3 regions of the Aeribacillus sp. JST-2 genome follow, and region 1 is predicted to be linked to each of the others. Evidence: predicted binding sites of a transcription regulator. Region 1 holds the regulator's gene; each other region holds the start of a gene.
The links. The regulator LexA, encoded in region 1, represses DNA repair genes until DNA is damaged. The targets are predictions, from matches to a motif close to CGAACATATGTTCG.
Positions count from the first base shown of each region.

Region 2: a site for LexA is predicted at 1,559-1,572, ahead of recA (recombinase RecA). Genes of this name have one in related genera too.
Region 3: a site for LexA is predicted at 1,511-1,524, ahead of AC0KTX_RS02385 (Y-family DNA polymerase). Genes of this name have one in related genera too.

Region 1 covers NZ_JBVVUU010000013.1:19,349-22,631, forward strand. Annotated here, with positions in the region: gene AC0KTX_RS08820 (LOG family protein) at 1-559, shown strand, start outside; gene AC0KTX_RS08825 (lysophospholipid acyltransferase family protein) at 621-1,217, opposite strand; gene lexA (transcriptional repressor LexA) at 1,480-2,103, opposite strand; gene yneA (cell division suppressor protein YneA) at 2,264-2,575, shown strand; gene AC0KTX_RS08840 (YneB family resolvase-like protein) at 2,602-3,246, shown strand.
Region 2 covers NZ_JBVVUU010000001.1:229,812-233,094, forward strand. Annotated here, with positions in the region: gene pgsA (CDP-diacylglycerol--glycerol-3-phosphate 3-phosphatidyltransferase) at 1-244, shown strand, start outside; gene AC0KTX_RS01235 (competence/damage-inducible protein A) at 269-1,519, shown strand; gene recA (recombinase RecA) at 1,622-2,683, shown strand; gene rny (ribonuclease Y) at 3,136-3,283, shown strand, end outside.
Region 3 covers NZ_JBVVUU010000003.1:23,195-26,477, reverse strand. Annotated here, with positions in the region: gene AC0KTX_RS02385 (Y-family DNA polymerase) at 234-1,490, opposite strand; gene AC0KTX_RS02380 (SDR family NAD(P)-dependent oxidoreductase) at 1,733-2,527, opposite strand; gene AC0KTX_RS02375 (MBL fold metallo-hydrolase) at 2,524-3,283, opposite strand, start outside.

The DNA of each region.
Region 1 (3,283 bases):
CGGTTCAAATACAGGGTCAAAACCGCAGTATAAAGAAGCCGCCATTAAACTTGGGAGGGAATTGGTAAAAAATAAATTGGAACTTGTTTATGGCGGTTCAAAAATCGGGTTGATGGGGGTAATCGCCAACACCGTGTTAGATTTAGGTGGTCGTGTGACAGGAGTCATGCCGACCAATTTGTTTCGTGGAGAAGTCGTCCATCAACATCTTACAAACTTTTATGAAGTAAAGGATATGCATGAAAGAAAAGCGAAAATGGGTGAACTATCCGATGCGTTTATAGCTCTTCCTGGTGGTTATGGAACGTTTGAAGAAATTTTTGAAGCCGTAAGTTGGGGACAACTTGGCATTCACCAGAAGCCCGTTGCGCTTTTAAATGTGGAAGGATACTATTCACCGCTTATCCAAATGATCGAAAATGCTGTTGAAGGAGGCTTTATGCCTGAAAATCATAAAGAATTTCTAATTTATGAAAGCAATCCTTCAATTCTGCTTGAGAGACTTCGTTCATATAAACCGCCGTTGAAAACGAATAAGTGGAAGGAACTTGATTTGTAAGTGCTTAACGTATGCAAACAACAGCTTGTCATATAAAGGGCAAGCTGTTGTTCATTTGAGGTTAATAGAGCTGATCGAGAGATTTTATTCGTTTTTCCAATTGTTGGAGAGAAAAACTGAATTGATCACTTCTGTTCAACTCTTTTCCCGTATAATTCAAATGCAGCGGTTCGCCGAACGTTACGATTGCTTTTTTGCCGCTGAATAGCTCCTTGATATTTTTTGGCCCATGATAGCTTGCAGGCAGGATTGGAACATCCGCCTTCAAGGCAATGGTGACGGCCCCTCTCTTTAAAGGCACTTCTCCATCTGTTCTCGTACCGCTAGGGAAAATACCTACTACTTTATGTTCTTTTAGCAGTTTCATTGGAGTTTTTAAAGCGCTTGGTCCGGGATTTTCCCGATTTACCGGAAAAGCGTTCAGTTTTCTTAAAAACCATTTAACTGGCGTCGACTGAAAAAGTTCTTTTTTAGCCATGTAGTGAACTTGTGTTGGGTATAACGCAGCTGCAAGCATCACAACATCCAGCCAGCTGCGGTGTGTACAGGTAACGATAAAATGTTGATTTGCTGGAATATGCTGTTTCCCTCTGACTTCCAGCAGTCGAAAAAGATGAAGAATAAAGAGCACAATTTTCCCCGCTAGATGATAGAACATAATGACACCCCTGCGTAATCGTAAGATTTGCAGAATATTTTCATTTATCTTTATATCCTTTTTCTGTCCTCCGTATTAAGACAGATCGGTGTACGGTTCCCATCCCACATTGGAAAGAATGGGGAACGCCGCTCATTCAAAGATAAATAAAAGATTGAGAAAAGATATAAATAATATTTATTATGTGAGCCAATATCTTTTATGAAAGAGGCCATCAGTGGTTAATCGGCGCAGGCAAAATGGCCCCAAAGGTGGGGCGGTTTCAATGGATCGAACGATAAAGTCCGATCACCTTGCCAAGGATTGTGACATTTTTTAAAATGATTGGCTCCATTGTTGAGTTTTCAGGCTGCAAACGTATGAAATCTTTTTCTTTGAAAAACCTTTTAACCGTCGCTTCGTTTTCCTCTGTCAACGCTACTACAATATCACCATTATTGGCAGTTTGTTGCTGCCTTACGATGACTAAATCCCCATCCAATATTCCCGCTTCAATCATGCTTTCTCCGACAACTTCCAGCATGAAAATTTGATCGTCGCTTGCAGCAAAGTGATCGGGAAGAGGAAAATATTCCTCAATGTTTTCAACGGCTGTGATCGGAAGCCCTGCGGTGACTTTACCGATAATCGGCACATTGATCACTTTGTTCGCCATCGAACGGCTATTGTCCTCGTCCAAAATTTCAATCGCTCTGGGCTTTGTAGGATCCCTGCGAATGAGCCCTTTGCTTTCCAGCCTTTCCAAATGACCGTGGACCGTTGAACTGGAAGCCAAGCCTACAGCTTCTCCAATTTCTCTTACGGAAGGCGGATATCCTTTCTTTCGCACTTCTTCTTTAATAAAATTCAAAATATCTTGTTGTCTTTTTGACAATTTGGTTGACATAACAAGCACCTCAGTTATATCTAATTTGTGCTGATTATAGCATGTTTTTCCTTAAAAAGCAAACATAAGTTCGAAATGGCTGTTGACAGAAACGTTTGTTCTCATTTATACTGAAAGCAACGAAATGCGAACAAACATTCTGTATAAGGAGGATACGTGCATGAACAAGCTTACGTTTTCTTATATTTTTTCTTTTTTTGTCGTTCTGGCTGCTTGCATTTTAGCTCTATCTTATACGGGGGAAAAAGAAAAACTTGACGGCTATATGAGAGTGGTGATTCAAGAAGGAGACAGTTTATGGAAAATTGCGGATGAATATAAAGATTATGATCATTTATCGCATTCGGATTTTGTTCAATGGGTTCAAGAAAAAAACGACTTGCAGACGCTGGTTGTCAAACCTGGTGAAACGATCGTGATACCGGTTGAAAAAACGAAATTTGACAATGCTAACTATTTAGCCAATCAATAATTTTAATTATTGTAAGGGGTACGGTTATGAGAGCTGTTATTTATTCAAGGGTGAGCACGGTGAAGGAGGAGCAGGAAACCTCATTAAAACGGCAGCAGGAAGAATTGCTGCGATTGGCAGCCCTTTATGAAATGGACGTAATCGAAATGATCGAAGAAAAAGCCAGCGGTTATGACATTGAGAGGGAGGGAGTGTTTAAGCTTTTCCAAGCTGTGAAGGAGAAAAAAATTGATGCTGTTTTAGTACAGGATGAAACGCGCATTGGCAGGGGAAATGCCAAAATTGCAATCATTCATTATTTATTGAAGCAAGGCGTTAAAATTTACACGATTGCCCACCGAGGGGAATTGGAATTATCAGAAGCAGATTCGATGGTGCTTGAAATTGTCGGCATCGTTGAGGAATACCAAAGAAAAATACATAATATGAAAATTAAGCGCGGAATGAAAAAAGCTGTGGAAAACGGATATCGTCCTGAAAAAAATTTACGACATCATAACGGTTCGTTTGAAAGAAAGAAAAAAGAGGTTCCGATTGAGGAGATCGTCCGTTTGCGAAAAAATAAGCTAACGTTTGCTGAGATTACTTCAATTTTAAGAGGATTAGGATACGATGTTTCAAAAGCTACCATCCATCGGCGGTATCAAGAATATGAAAAAGAGAGAAAATAGAAACATGAACAATATTGTTGTCATCCTTCATTACATT
Region 2 (3,283 bases), on a different contig from region 1:
TGTCACAGGATTGAGGCTTGTCCTTGCAGGGGAAGGGGAAGTGGTGGCCGCCAATATGCTTGGGAAAATCAAAACGTGGACGCAAATTGTGGCGATCTCCGCCCTTCTCCTGCACAATCTTCCTTTTGCATTGATTGCATTTCCGTTCGCAGATCTTGCTTTATGGATCGCTTTGGTTTTCACGATTTGGTCGGGGTGGGATTATTTTGCGAAAAACAAGCACGCATTTACAAATTCAAAATAATTCAATGGGGGAGCCTTTATGAAAGTGAATGCTGAAATCATTGCGGTCGGGTCGGAGCTTTTGCTCGGCCAGATTGTCAACACAAACGCCCAATTTATTTCGCAAAAGCTGGCGGAAATCGGCGTCAATGTTTATTATCACACTGTTGTCGGTGACAATGCTTCAAGGCTTATGCAAGCCATACAAGTTGCTCAAAAAAGATCCAATTGCCTTATTTTTACGGGTGGCCTCGGTCCGACAAAAGATGATTTAACAAAAGAGACGATTGCTTCCAGTATGAAGAAACGGCTTGTCCTAGATCAAGAGGCGATGGCAAATATTCAACAATATTTTGCCAAAACAAAGAGAAGCATGTCGGATAACAACCGCAAACAAGCGCTTGTCATAGAAGGATCCACTATCTTGCCAAACCATTATGGGATGGCGCCGGGCATGGCTTTGGAAACGGATGGGATTGTCTATATGCTCATGCCCGGTGTGCCGAAGGAAATGAAACCGATGTTTGTTCAATATGGCATTCCATTTTTGCAGAAGCAATTTCAATTAAAAGAAAAAATCATCTCACGAGTTTTGCGTTTTTTTGGCATCGGAGAATCGCAGTTGGAAACTGATCTTGAAGATTTAATTGACGGACAGACAAATCCGACGATTGCACCTTTGGCGAAAGACGGCGAAGTAACGCTGCGCCTGACTGCCAAGCATGAAAACGAAGAAGCTGCATGGAAACTGATCGATGATATGGAACATGAAATTTTAAAACGCGTTGGCGAATATTTTTATGGATATGGAGAGACTTCCCTCCACGAACAGTTGATGAATTTGCTGAAGGAGAAACAATTAACGATTGCAGCAGCCGAAAGTTTAACTGGAGGGCTTTTTTGTGAACAGCTTACGCAATTTCCGGGCGCGTCCAAAATTGTCCGCGGCGGAGTTGTTTGTTATACAAATGAAATTAAGCAGCATGTGCTTGGTGTAAAAGAAGAAACATTGAAAACGGCCGGTGCAGTCAGTGGCGATTGTGCAAAACAAATGGCGGAAAAGGTAAAAAAACTGATGAACGCAAGCATCGGCATTAGTTTTACAGGCGTCGCTGGCCCCGAGCCTTCGGAAGGAAAATCAGTCGGCACCGTTTATATTGGCGTACAGTTTGAAAGCGATCCTGCAAAGGTCTATGAACTCCATCTTTCCGGTTCCCGTGACGGAATAAGACGAAGAACATCCAACTACGGCTGCCACTATTTAATGAAATTAATAAATAAGATGGAAAACCGGTAATGCCGGTTTTTTGATTTTTCTCTAGAGATAATAAAAAAACGAATAAATGTTCCCTTTTTTCTTGGCAATTAGCTAAAAACACGATATATTAAATGTGAAGCTATGAAAAGGAGGAAAAAAGTTTTGAATAATGACCGTCAAGCGGCTTTAGAAATGGCATTAAAACAAATTGAAAAACAATTTGGGAAAGGATCCATTATGAAACTTGGCGAACAGGCCGAGCGAAAAGTCTCGACTGTTCCAAGCGGTTCATTGGCATTGGATGCGGCTCTTGGCGTAGGAGGATATCCTCGCGGGCGGATTATTGAAATTTACGGTCCCGAAAGTTCTGGCAAAACGACTGTTGCTCTTCACGCAATTGCAGAAGTTCAAGCTTTGGGTGGCCAGGCAGCGTTCATAGATGCGGAGCATGCACTAGACCCTGTTTATGCGCAAAATTTAGGTGTCAACATAGATGAATTGCTTTTGTCACAGCCGGATACAGGGGAGCAGGCGCTTGAAATTGCGGAAGCGCTCGTTCGCAGCGGCGCCGTTGACATCATCGTCATCGATTCGGTGGCGGCGCTAGTTCCAAAGGCTGAAATAGAAGGAGAGATGGGCGATGCGCATGTCGGATTGCAAGCGCGTCTCATGTCTCAAGCACTTCGGAAGCTTTCCGGCGCCATCAGCAAATCGAAAACAATTGCCATTTTTATCAATCAAATTCGGGAAAAAGTCGGTGTGATGTTCGGCAATCCGGAAACGACACCCGGCGGCCGCGCGCTCAAGTTTTATTCTTCCGTGCGTCTTGAAGTTCGGAGAGCGGAACAGTTAAAGCAAGGAAACGATATGGTGGGCAACAAAACGAAAATCAAAGTTGTCAAAAACAAAGTGGCACCGCCTTTTAGAACAGCTGAAGTGGACATTATGTACGGAGAAGGAATTTCCAAGGAAGGGGAAATCATTGATCTCGGCACGGAATTGGATATTATTCAAAAAAGCGGTTCTTGGTATTCATATCACGATGAACGTTTAGGACAGGGAAGGGAAAATGCCAAACAGTTCTTGCGGGAAAACCCGGAAATTTGCGATGCCATCCAACTGGAAATCCGCAAAGCTTACGGACTTGAATCAGATCAGTCATCTGAAGAAAGTCAGGAAGAATTTGACTTTCCAGAAGAATAATAGAACCAACAAAAAAGAGGCTGTCTCCAAAGGTCGTTAAACCGACCTTTTGGGGACAGCCTCTGTTTCTTTCTTTACTATTTGGTTATTTATTCCTTTTTTGAACTGAGAATTTCTTCTGAATTTTATCCGGTTTTTTCTTTGTTGGATCGGTTGTGGCCGCCCACTTTCTCAAATTGTGGGCAGCACAAATAAGCCCCCATTCCAAGGTAATTTTTAGGAACCCTCTTAACAAAAAGCGCTGAAATTGGACCGGCATCAATCGCCCGTCTTTTTTTGCCGCCTTGAAATGACAAGATGAAAACTTGACAAGGGTTATCCACACATTTAAAATGAATATGTATATTTTTGCATTATATTAGCAACTTTTATGAAAAATTTTCAATCTAAGAGCAAATGGTATATGCCGACACTTTTTTTATGACAAGTTCATAGCAAGAGGAGGTGAAAAAATGGGACTCATTGAAATCATCTCCATTTTGCTTGGCCTAATCGTCGGTGCAGTTGTTGGTTATTTTGTTCGAAAATCCATTGCTGAAGCGAGAATTAGCGGTGCAAAAAACGCCGCTGAGCAAATTCTTGAGGATGCGAAGCGCGATG
Region 3 (3,283 bases), on a different contig from region 1:
TCTTTAAAGCAGTCTCTAGATTAATCAGCCAATAAGGAATATCTCGATATTACAAATTTCAAACATCGTGTCTAGTTTACGTTTGCTGCTGAACCGGCACCGTTGGTTTTTATATATGATAATATCCATACAACTTTTGCGTGGATAAAAAACCGCAGAGAATTTTATAGTGTGCGTGATTCCCGTCAGACGATCAACGATGCCGATAGTGCCGGGCTTATGTTTCTTGGCGATTAAGCATGGTGGCCGCCGATCAGTTTGCTGCGCCTTAAGCTTGTTCCCGCTTTTGTATACGACACCGCCCGCAAGAGTACATCGGAACCGTGTTTATTGCGAATGGCATCCATGACATATCCCAACCGATGTTCTTTCATGCGGTTTGGCCGGAACAAATCAAGCTGCATTGTGTCGTCTTCTTCGATGTTGGAAAGGGCGATCGAAATTTTCCGGACCGTCTTCCCCTCATAAAAACGGTCAAACAGGGAAAGACACGTATGATAAAGGTCCATTGTAATATTCGTTGGCTCATCCATCGTTTTGGAACGGTAAAATCCTCCGCCGCCTTCATTTTTGCTGTAGCCGATTCCCAAGCTGACCGTTCGCCCCGCCTTTCGGTGTTCTCTTGCCCGTTTCGCCACTTCCTCGCACATTTCCAAAATGACGCATTTTACTTCCTCAGGATCCGCATAATCCCGAAGCAAAATTTGGCTTTTGCCAAAGCTGATTTGCCCTTCCATAAGCGGAGCGCCGATATCGGAAAGATCCACTCCCCAGGCATGGTAATAAAGCTGATTTCCCATGATCCCGAACTTCTTTTCAAGAAGCTCCAGCGGGTAATTCGCCAGCTGCCCGACTGTAAAAATTCCCATTCGGTTCAATGTCTTTTCAAGCCTTGCCCCAATTCCCCACATTTTGCTTAACGGACTGATGGGCCAAAGTTTTGTCTTGACATCATCATACGTCCATTCAGCGATTCCTTTTCTTTTCGCCTCCAAATCCAAACAAAGCTTGGCCATCAGCATATTCGGCCCAATCCCGACCGCACACGGCAGCGAAAATTGCCGTTTTAAATCCTCCGTTATTTTTTTGGCCAATTCTTTTGCATCCCCCCAAAGCTTTTCGGATCCGTCTGCTTCAATAAAGGATTCGTCGACGCTGTACACGTGAATGCTTTCTTTCGGCACATATCGGTTTAACAGCCGGGTAATTTCGGTTGAAATCCGCAAGTAGACCGTCATTTTCGGATGAATGAGATGAATGCGGGGGTCGTTCGGGATTTGGAACAAACGCGATCCCGTTTGAATGCCGAAATCTGCTTTCAGCTTTGGAGAAGCCGCCAATACGACGCTTCCTTCCCTCTCTTTATCGCCAACAATGGCAATGTAAGATTTTAAAGGATCAAGCCCCAAGATGACAGCAGCACAACTCGCATAAAAACTCTTCATGTCAATGCATAAGATCCGCTTTTCCGGCAATGCCTCATAATTCATTGCGCACCCTCCCAAAAAAACGAATATATGTTCGTTATTTTTATTTTATGGGAATATATGTTCGTTTTTCAATGGAAGTTTACTCCAGTTCTTTGCAATGCCAAAAATTTGAACGACCCGAAATAGGGCAATAAAGAAAACCGGGCGCAACAATTCAACGCCCGGCTCGACAACAAAAAAACATCATGGATTTCAAACTGACAGACGACATATTATCCTTTCATATCGGAGAACGCTCTCCTTTATTTTTGGCGAAACAAGCTCCCGGCTACTTTCTCGAAAACAGAAGGCATTAACCGATACAAAACACCGCCAAGTTCCATCCAAAAAGGAAGATTGATTTCCCGTTTGTTTGTAAGCATTGAGCGGACGACTTTCCTCGCCACATCGTCGGGCTGAAGCATCCACCGTTTAACGTTTTGAACATATTCGCCTGACGTGTCAGCAAGGTCAAAAAAGTTCGTCTCAATCGGACCTGGATTAACGGCTGTGACAAAAATCCCTTTGTCGGCCACTTCCATCCGCAAGCAGTTTGTAAACCCTAAAACAGCATGCTTCGTTGCCGCATAAATGCCGGATTTCGGGGTGGCGATTTTTCCTGCTTGAGAAGCGATATTGATAATATGGCCTTCCTTTTGGGCAAGCATTTTCGGAAGCACCATTTTTGTCGCGGCGATTAAACCGAATACGTTCACTTTAAACATTTGCTGCATTTCCTCTAGTCCAGCTTCTTCGACAGTGCGAAAAATGCCAAAACCGGCGTTATTGACAAGAACGTCAATGCGGTCAAAATCATTTATAATCTTGGAAAAGATAGTCGTCACTGCATCAAGATCGCTCATATCAAGCTGGTAATACGTACAGGTGACCGAAAAGGAAGCTTCCAGTTCAGCAGCCAGCCTGCTGAGTCGATCTTTCCGGCGGGCAAGCAGCACTAAGTGTCCGCCGCTTGCGGCAGCCATTCTTGCAATTTTTTCTCCGAGGCCTCCGGAAGCGCCTGTAATCAACACCACTCGATCTTTGAGCCGAGAATTCATTTTTTCACCTCTTCATCGTTTGTCGAAAAAATCCAAACCCCATCTTCCAATTGTTTATTCACTTTTCCGAGATTCTCTAAATAATCAAGCTGAGCCACTGTTTCCGAAATGGCAAATAAAAATTCGCGCTCATAGGCGGACGGAAAAAGCAGTTTGCATAGAGCAAATGCAGTCATTTTCTTCATTTTTAAAAGATGCCAGACATTGATAGCCCGCTCGTGCTGCCTTTCTAAACGATGGCGAATTAGCCGATGAGGCTCAAATATTTCCTCCCGATGGCCGGGATAGACGACAGAAATGGGCATATCCAGAAGCCTTTTTAACGATTTATTATATTGAAGCTGCGGTCTCGGCCGTTCCTTTCCTTTATCAGGCATTTCAAGAAGAGGGTTGGACGAAATCGTTTTGATTAAATGATCGCCGCCGATCATCCGTCCATTTTTTTCATTATACAAAACAATATGGCTTTGGGCATGCCCGGGCGTCTCCATGACCGTAAAGCCGGGCAACCCATCTACTTTATCCCCTTCTTTGATTGCAGTCGTCAAGGGATGCGTGCAAGAATAGATGGAGAGATCAAAATTGGCCATTTTTTCGGCAAATTTCTCCGGAACCCCAAGCTGCTTGGCTAATGTTAAAAAAAATTCGGATTGCCGCTTAAAAAAAGCGACGTCCCGGCACAGCCAAGGAGTATTTAATCGATGCCCCAAAACAGGGAGATCTTTATCAAAAAAATCGAGCAAACCAATATGATCG